DNA from 2 places in the Mixta calida genome. Region 1 is predicted to be linked to the other one. Evidence: predicted binding sites of a transcription regulator. Region 1 holds the regulator's gene; the other holds the start of a gene.
The links. Region 1 encodes sigma-54, which starts transcription at its own class of promoters, with help from an activator protein. Its sites were predicted from a motif close to GTTGGCACANNTTTCGCTNT; they were not measured.
Positions count from the first base shown of each region.

Region 1 (4,793 bases):
TCGATAGCGCTTTCCAGCGACAGGTTTTTGCTGGAGAGCGGATGCAAACGGCGGGTATCGCTGTAGCGACGGATTAAGGTGTTGCGGTCCGCGTCCAGGAACAGCAGCTGCGGCGAAAAGCTGCCGGGCAGGCTGGTCAGCGCCTTTTCCAGCACATCCGGCGACTCCGGCATATTACGCACATCTATACTGACGGCGGCCGAGATATTACGTGCAGCCAGCGAATTCGCCAGATCGGGCAGGAGTGTTACCGGCAGGTTGTCCACACAGTAAAAACCCATATCTTCCAGCGCGCGTAACGCGACAGATTTCCCTGAGCCTGAACGACCGCTGACGATCATCAGCACCATTAAGTTGTCTCCCCATTCAACCTGCGCGACGGGCCGCAAGCCCGCCGTTCAGGCAAAAGTGCAAGCGTAGTAATTAATGATTCTCTTCCGGCGCTGCGGTAATGATCTCATACAGCTCTTCATCACTCTGCGCAGCCCGCAGACGACGGCATACCGTTTTGTCGGCCAGCCGTTTCGCCACCAGTGAAAGGGTATGCAGATGTGTTTTACATTGATCCGCCGGTACCAACAAGGCAAAAAGCAGATCAACCGGTTGATTATCAATAGCATCGAACCCGATTGGCTGATCGAGGCGGATAAATACGCCTACTGCACGCAGTGTATCCTCTTCCAGCTTTCCGTGCGGAATAGCGATGCCGTTGCCGATGCCGGTGCTGCCCATGCGCTCGCGCGTCAGGATCGCTTCAAACACCGTTTGGTGCGGCAGATTAAGCTGTTTGGCAGCCAGTTCACTGATGATTTCCAGTGCCCGCTTTTTGCTCTGGCAATGCACTCCGCTGCGGGTACAGTCAAGGTTAAGTACAGAGCTGAGTTCCAGTGAGAGTTCGTTGTTCATCATAGTTTCACTTGCGTGTTCACATTTACTGGCGCATCGCGCTACTTTACGCGTCTTACGATGAGAAAAGCAGTAAAAATTTGCCAGCGTGGCGTGAATGGAAAAACGGGGCGAAAAAGATCGCCCCACGATAGTGCCGCATTACTACAAGCGGCCCGTTCTTCCTTCCGCCTTGCGAAGGTTAGTGTTGTTTTAACTTGTCTTTATGCCGGGTTAGCTGACGAGAAAGCTTATCGATCAAGCCATCAATCGCCGCGTACATATCATTAGCCTCAGAAGTCGCATGCAGTTCGCCGCCGCTGACGTGCAGCGTCGCTTCCGCTATCTGCTGCACTCGCTCTACCTTCAGCACAACGTGGACCTGGGTTATCCGGTCTGAATATTGTTCCAGCTTGGCAAACTTAGTGTTTACAAACTCGCGCAAAGCTGGCGTGATTTCAATGTGTTGCCCGGTAATATTGAGCTGCATAGCGTCTTCCTTCTCAGTGAGTATCAAACCAGCTGTTTACGCTGGTTTGATGGCGGGATGGATAAAGACTCTCGGTACTTTGCGACGGTGCGGCGCGCCACCATAATGCCCTGTTCGGACAGCATAGAGGTGAGCTTGCTGTCGCTCAGCGGTTTGGCGGGGTTCTCCGCCGAGATGAGTTTTTTCACCAGCGCGCGGATCGCCGTGGAGGAAGCTTCGCCGCCGCCCTCGGTATTGACGTGGCTGGAGAAAAAATATTTCAGTTCGAAAATACCGCGCGGGCTGTGCAGGTATTTTTGCGTCGTTACGCGGGAAATGGTTGATTCATGCATGTCGACCGCCTGAGCGATATCTGCCAGCACCATCGGGCGCATGAACTCCTCTCCCTGTTCAAAGAAGGCCTGCTGCTGCTCGACGATACAGCGCGTGACTTTCAGCAACGTATCGTTCCGGCTTTCCAGGCTTTTAATCAGCCATTTCGCTTCCTGCAGATTGGTGCGAATAAACTGACTGTCGCTATCGTTGCGCGTTGAGTTGCCCAGCGCCGCGTATTGCTGGTTGATATTCAGCCGCGGCACGCTGTCGCTGTTGAGCTCTACTGTCCAGCGGTTGCCGATTTTGCGCACCAGTACGTCGGGAATGACATATTCCGGTTCGCTGGTGTTTACCGACTGCCCTGGTCGCGGATCGAGCGACTGGATCAGCGCCATCGCCTCTTTCAATACATCTTCTTTCAGGCGGGTGACGCGCATCAGACTGCGGAAATCATGGTTTGCCAGCAGATCGAGATGCTCGCTGACAATCAGCTGCGCCTCCGTCAGCCATGGCGTATCGCTGGCGAACTGCGAAAGCTGCACCAGCAGGCAATCGCGCAGATCGCGGGCGCCAACGCCAACAGGATCGAAACGCTGCACGCGCTTCAGCACCGCCTCGACTTCATCCAGCGCCACCTCTTCATCGCCCATGCTATCGCGGATTTCATCCAGCGTGACGGTGAGATAGCCGGTATCGTCAATGGCATCGACAATCGAGGTGGCGATGGCGCGATCGGTATCGGTAAACGGCGTCAGCTCCACCTGCCACATCAGGTAATCCTGCAGCGACTGGGTGGTTTCACCCTGGTAGACCGGCAGTTCGTCGTCGCGATAGTCGGTACCGGTGCCGGACGGCGTGCCGGCGGTGTAGATCTCGTCCCAGGTGGCGTCAAGCGGCAACTCCTCCGGCATATCCTTCTGCTCCAGCGCCTCCCGCGTATCGAGCGTTTCACTCTCGGTATACTCGCGGGAATCCACCTCTTCATGGACATTATCGGTCTGCTCAAGCAACGGGTTGCTCTCCAGCGCCAGCTGAATCTCCTGTTGGAGCTCCAGCGTAGAGAGCTGTAGCAGGCGAATAGCCTGCTGCAGCTGCGGCGTCATGGCGAGCTGTTGGCTGAGCCTGAGTTGCAAACCTTGCTTCATATTCAGAATAGCGTTTCCTGATAGCAGACTGTCATAACCGACACCATATCAGAGTCTGAACTCTTCACCCAAATAGACGCGTTTCACCTGTTCATCGGCCAGAATCGCTTCCGGGGTGCCATGGGCGATCAGACGGCCCTGACTCACAATATAGGCGCGTTCGCAAACGGCCAGCGTCTCACGGACGTTATGGTCGGTGATCAGCACGCCGAGACCGCTGTCACGCAGGTGTTCGATAATCTTTTTGATATCGATAACGGAGATCGGGTCGACGCCGGCGAAGGGTTCATCCAACAGGATGAATTTGGGGTTCGCCGCCAGCGCGCGCGCAATTTCCACACGACGCCGTTCGCCGCCGGAGAGCGCCTGGCCGAGACTGTCGCGCAGATGTTCAATATGGAATTCTTCCATCAGCTCGTTTGCGCGATCCTGACGCTGTTCGGTGGTCAGATCGTCGCGCACCTGCAGCACGGCCATCAGATTGTCATAGACGCTGAGGCGACGGAATATCGACGCTTCCTGCGGCAGGTAGCCGATGCCGCGACGGGCGCGGGCATGGAGCGGTAAAATACTGATGTCTTCATCATCAATCACGATGCGCCCGGCGTCGCGCGGCACAATGCCAACAACCATATAAAAGGTGGTGGTTTTGCCCGCGCCGTTTGGTCCCAGCAGACCGACGATTTCGCCCGATTTAACCTGCAGGCTGACATCTTCCACCACGCGGCGGCCTTTATAGGCTTTCGCCAGATTTTCAGCGAGTAGTGTTGCCATATGAATCAGTTACTCTTCTGTTGGCCATTAGAGGCGCCGGATTTATCCTGCAGCTGCGAAGGCACCAGTACGGTTGTCACGCGCTTGTTCTGGCCCTGGCTAAACGCCTGCATTTTCTGCTCTTTCACCAAATAGGTGATACGATCGCCTTTGACATTGCTGTCCAGCTGCTCGATATAGGCGTTGCCCGTCAGTTCAACAAAATCCTTCGCCAGCTCATAATGCATCTTCTGAGCATGACCTTTTACCGGTTTGCCGTCGTCCTGCAGCTGATAAAAGGTCGCCGGCGTACCGTAAGCGTCAACGATGGTTTTGTTGCTGTCGCCGCCAGGACGCGTTACGACGACTTTATCGGCGGTAATTTTGATCGAACCCTGCGTCACGATCACATTACCGGTAAAGGTCGCGACGTTGCCTTGCAGATCCAGCGCCTGGTTAGCGGAATCGATATTAACGGGCTTTTCGGAGTCGCCCGTTAATGCCAGAGCCGGAACGCTGGCGGCCAGCAGGGTAGTGATAAGCAGAAGCTTAAGGCTGTTGTTGTGCATTGATTTCATAATTAGTTTTGACCTTTTCAATCAGCTCGGCCGTTTTCGTCCGTAAATTACCGCGCATTTTCATACCAGTAGAATTAAAGCCGCGGCCATAAAGTGTTACCTGGTCGTCAGACTGCACATCCTGCGTCACCAGATTGACCTGCGCATTATCGGTTTTAATCCGCTCAAGCTGAGCGTCTTTCGTCAGGCTGTTGACTTCAACGTGACCATAGAGATAAAGCATGCGGTCTTTTGTCAGTTTGGCTTTATCCGCGCGTACTGACCAGGCAGGGATCTTGTTTTCGTCATAGGTGGTCATCAGCGGATTATCGAACCAGCTGATCTCATCGGTCGAAAAATAGGTCACCTTATCCGAAACCAACTTGTAGCTGAGACTGCCTGCCGGGTTATAGACCACGGTGCTGGAGTTTGCACTGGTATAGGTCGGTTCCTGATTATTGGTTTCCTGCGGCCCCTGGTTTTCATCATTGCCGGCGAGATTCCAGCCGAGCAAGATAATGGCGATCAATGCCAGCAGTAACGTTATCCAACGCCTGGTTTTACTCATACCGATTGCCCTTTGGCGTCATCAAACTTATCCTGGGCGATCAAAATCAGATCGCAGAGTTCACGCACCGCGCCGCGTCC
Region 1 covers NZ_CP026378.1:562,575-567,367, forward strand. Annotated here, with positions in the region: gene rapZ (RNase adapter RapZ) at 1-350, opposite strand, end outside; gene ptsN (PTS IIA-like nitrogen regulatory protein PtsN) at 424-906, opposite strand; gene hpf (ribosome hibernation promoting factor) at 1,088-1,375, opposite strand; gene rpoN (RNA polymerase factor sigma-54) at 1,399-2,835, opposite strand; gene lptB (LPS export ABC transporter ATP-binding protein) at 2,884-3,609, opposite strand; gene lptA (lipopolysaccharide ABC transporter substrate-binding protein LptA) at 3,615-4,157, opposite strand; gene lptC (LPS export ABC transporter periplasmic protein LptC) at 4,138-4,713, opposite strand; gene kdsC (3-deoxy-manno-octulosonate-8-phosphatase KdsC) at 4,710-4,793, opposite strand, start outside.

Region 2 (4,793 bases), 580 kb from region 1:
AGCGCAATGAAGGGCGCTTTGGCGCGCGGGCTGTGGCGATGCAGCGCATGCGCCACCAGCTCTTTGCCGGTACCCGATTCGCCGTTGATCAGCACACTAATTGAAGAGCGCGAAAGACGACCGATAATGCGAAACACATCCTGCATCGCCGGCGCTTCGCCAATGATGTCAGTGGTCGGCCCGCTCACTGGCCTGTCGCGCGGCTGCTGCTGCTCCTGATAATGACTGATTGCGCGCTCAACCAGCGCGACGGCTTCGTCGATATCAAACGGCTTAGGCAGATAATCAAACGCGCCCTGCTGATAGGCGCTGACCGCCGCATCCAGATCTGAATGCGCCGTCATGATAATCACCGGCAGCATCGGATGACGCTGTTTAATCTGTTTCAGTAACGCCAGGCCATCCATTCCGGGCATACGAATATCAGACAGTAAAACGTCTGGGGTTTTGCTGGCGAGTGCGTCCAGCACTTCGCTGCCGCTTTCAAACGTGGCGCAGCTTAAACCGGCTCCGGTCAGTGCGCGTTCAAGCACCCAGCGGATGGAGCTATCGTCATCGACGATCCAAACTATCCCTCGTTGCATAGAAACCTCACTGGCGAATAGGCAGGTAAATCGAAAATTCGGTATGGCCAGGCCAACTGCTAAATTCTATTTTTCCAGAATGCTGGTCGATCAGGCTGCGGGCAATAGAGAGGCCCAGTCCGGTTCCGCCCTCCCGACCGCTGACCATTGGATAAAACAGCGTATCCTGCAGCTGCGTCGGAATGCCTGGTCCGTCATCTTCCACATCAATACGCGCTACCAGACGATAACGCGCGCCATGCAGCGTCAGCTGAAACGCGGTGCGGGTACGCAGCGTAATGGTGCCGCCTGCGTCGCCCAGCGCCTGTAGCGCATTGCGAACGATATTCAGCAACACCTGCTCTATCTGATCGGGATCGTGCGGCAGTTCCGGCAGGCTGGGGTCGTAATCACGCACCAGCGAGACATTCTCCGGCAGCTCCATATTGACCAGATTCACCACGCGCTCCGCCACCTGATGAATGCTTTGCGTCACGTGCATGCCCGGCTGCTGCGGCCCTAACAGCCTGTCGACCAGATTGCGCAGCCGATCGGCCTGTTCAATAATCACTTTGGTATATTCCGTCAGCGACGGATCGGGCAGCGCCTTCGCCAGCAGCTGCGCCGCGCCGCGCAGTCCGCCGAGCGGGTTTTTGATCTCATGCGCCAGTCCGCGCACCAGGTCGCGCGCGGCAACCTGCTGCGCATGCTGTATCTGCTCCTGACTGAGACGGCGCTGATTATCCATCGGCGCCATTTCCAGCAGGATCAGGCCGTCAGGCAGGCGCTGCGCGGTGAGCGACATAATATGGGCGCGGCCGTCCACCACCAGCGTCACTTCGCTGTCGGTAAATCCCTGACCAGCGGCCAGGCTTTCCTGCATTACGGCGATATTCAGAGAAAAATAGCCCATCAGCTCCGGCAACGGCGTACCGAAAAGCTTACGCGAGCTTTGCGCCAACAGCTGCTGGGCTGCGGGGTTGGCGTAATGAATCACCAGTTCGTTATCGACCAGCAGGATACTGTTAATCAGGGAATTGAGAATCTGCCCAGCATCGGGCAAGGGGCCAGTTGCCATACAGCGTTCTCCTGCACTGTTTTAGTGCATTATAGTTTCAGGTTTGATAACGCGATATTCCGGCCGTTGAAGACGCGGAGAAAAAAGCCCATCCGAAGATGGGCTGAAAGTTTCCACGGCAACAAAAACTCAAACCAATTAAACGCTGTAGTAAAGCTCGAACTCGACCGGGTGCGGCGTCATGCGCACGCGATCCATTTCAGATTTACGCAGGTCGATATAGGCGTCGATAGCGTCGTCGGTGAATACACCGCCACGGGTCAGGAACTCGCGGTCTTCGTTCAGCGCGTTCAGCGCTTCTTCCAGCGAGCCTGCAACTTTTGGAATCTCGGCCTCTTCTTCCGGCGGCAGGTCATACAGGTTCTTGTCCATCGCATCGCCAGGGTGGATCTTGTTGATGATGCCATCCAGACCCGCCATCAGCAGCGCAGCGAAGGCCAGGTACGGGTTAGCAGCCGGATCCGGGAAACGCGCTTCGATACGACGCGCTTTCGGACTGGCGACCACCGGGATACGGATGGAAGCAGAGCGGTTACGCGCAGAGTAGGCCAGCATAACCGGCGCTTCGTAGCCCGGCACCAGACGCTTGTAGGAGTTGGTGGTCGGGTTTGCCAGGGCGTTGATCGCTTTCGCGTGTTTGATCACGCCGCCGATGTAGAACAGCGCCATTTCAGACAGGCCGCCGTATTTGTCGCCGGCGAACAGGTTGGTGCCGCCTTTAGACAGGGACATATGGCAGTGCATGCCGGAGCCATTATCGCCGAACATCGGTTTTGGCATAAAGGTGGCGGTTTTGCCGTAGGCGTGCGCAACGTTGTGCACGACATATTTGTAGATCTGAATTTCGTCCGCTTTTTTCACCATGGTGTTGAAACGGGTGGCCACTTCGTTCTGACCAGCGGTGGCGACTTCATGGTGATGCGCTTCAACGACCAGACCCATCTGCTCCATGGTCAGACACATGGCGGAACGGATGTCCTGTGAGGAGTCAACCGGCGGAACCGGGAAGTAGCCGCCTTTCAGGCCCGGACGGTGGCCTTTGTTGCCGCCTTCATATTCTTTACCGGTGTTCCAGGCCGCTTCGATATCGTCGATAGCCACATGCGAACCGGAGGTGCTGCTGCCGAAACGGATGTCGTCGAACAGGAAGAATTCCGGCTCCGGTCCGAACAGCACGGTATCCGCGATGCCGGATGAACGCAGGAAATCTTCCGCACGTTTAGCGATAGAGCGCGGGTCGCGATCGTAGCCCTGCATGGTGCCCGGCTCAAGGATGTCACAACGGATGATCAGCGTGGAATCTTCGTAGAACGGATCCAGCACGGCGGTAGTCGCGTCCGGCATCAGCACCATGTCAGATTCGTTAATGCCTTTCCAGCCGCCGATAGAGGAGCCGTCAAACATTTTGCCTTCTTCGAAGAAGTCTGCGTTGACCTGATGCGCAGGGATGGTTACGTGCTGCTCTTTACCTTTGGTATCGGTGAAGCGCAGGTCAACAAACTTAACTTCGTGTTCATTCATCATAGAAAGAACGTGTTCAGCGGACATACTCAACTCTCCTGGTAATTGTCATTGTCGTCGTGGTAAGAGAACTTCATCCTGCCAGGCGCGTAAAGTCGAGCGTACAGCTGGCAACAAAGTACTCGGACAAGCTATCAACCGTTGTGGAAACTGTCGTTTTGGCTTGAATAAAATAAAGCGAATTCTGTGCCAACTTTTTTATTCTGGCCAAAAAGCGCTATTATGCGCGCTCTCGACAAACGAGGGATGCACCATGATGGATATCGCGCACCATTATAGTGCATTTGAGTTAATTTTGGGCACCATAATGGTGCAGCTGGTCAATCAGGTGCATTTTTTGCACTGAAAGTGGTGTTATAAGGCAAGCCCTGGAGCATTCTTTCTTTGATATTTGTGATCCTGTTCAGTCCTTCGATTAATCCGTGTACAATAGCGCGCTATTTCTAATGCCTGAGGCAAAGCTGTGATCGAAAATTTGCGTAACATCGCCATTATTGCGCACGTTGACCATGGGAAAACCACCCTGGTCGACAAACTGCTGCAACAGTCCGGTACTTTTGATGCCCGTACTGAAGCAACCGAGCGTGTAATGGACTCCAACGATTTGGAGAAAGAGCGTGGGATTACCATCCTCGCGAAAAATACCGCCATCAAATGGAACGACTATCGTATCAACATCGTTGATACTCCGGGACACGCCGACTTCGGTGGAGAAGTTGAGCGCGTTATGTCCATGGTTGATTCAGTGCTGCTGGTTGTCGACGCGATGGACGGCCCAATGCCGCAGACGCGTTTCGTGACCAAAAAAGCATTTGCCCACGGCCTGAAGCCGATCGTGGTCATCAACAAAATTGACCGCCCGGGCGCGCGTCCTGACTGGGTTGTCGATCAGGTGTTCGACCTGTTCGTTAACCTTGACGCGACCGACGAGCAGCTCGATTTCCCGATTATTTACGCCTCTGCGCTGCAGGGTATCGCTGGCGTCGACCATACCGATATGGCTGACGACATGACCCCGCTGTACCAGGCGATCGTCGACCACGTACCGGCGCCAAACGTCGATCTGGACGGCCCGCTGCAGATGCAAATCTCTCAGCTGGACTATAACAACTACCTGGGCGTGATCGGCATCGGCCGCATCAAGCGCGGCAAAGTTAAGCCGAACCAGCAGGTTACGGTTGTCGACAGCGAAGGCAAAACCCGCAACGCGAAAGTGGGCAAAGTGCTGGGCCACCTGGGTCTGGAGCGTATTGATACCGACCTGGCGGAAGCAGGCGACATCATCGCAATCACCGGTCTGGGCGAGCTGAACATCTCCGACACCATCTGCGATCCGCAGAATGTCGAAGCGCTGCCTGCGCTGAGCGTTGATGAGCCGACTGTAACCATGTTCTTTAACGTCAACACCTCGCCGTTCTGCGGTAAAGAGGGTAAATACGTTACTTCACGTCAGATCCTGGATCGTCTGAAGAAAGAGCTGGTGCACAACGTGGCGCTGCGCGTAGAAGAAACCGAAGATGCGGACGCTTTCCGCGTATCCGGTCGTGGCGAACTGCACCTCTCCGTGCTGATCGAAAACATGCGTCGTGAAGGTTTCGAACTGGCGGTATCCCGTCCGAAAGTTATCTTCC
Region 2 covers NZ_CP026378.1:4,295,956-4,300,748, reverse strand. Annotated here, with positions in the region: gene glnG (nitrogen regulation protein NR(I)) at 1-584, opposite strand, end outside; gene glnL (nitrogen regulation protein NR(II)) at 592-1,641, opposite strand; gene glnA (glutamate--ammonia ligase) at 1,780-3,189, opposite strand; gene typA (ribosome-dependent GTPase TypA) at 3,626-4,793, shown strand, end outside.
Region 2: a site for sigma-54 is predicted at 3,337-3,356, ahead of glnA (glutamate--ammonia ligase). Genes of this name have one in related genera too.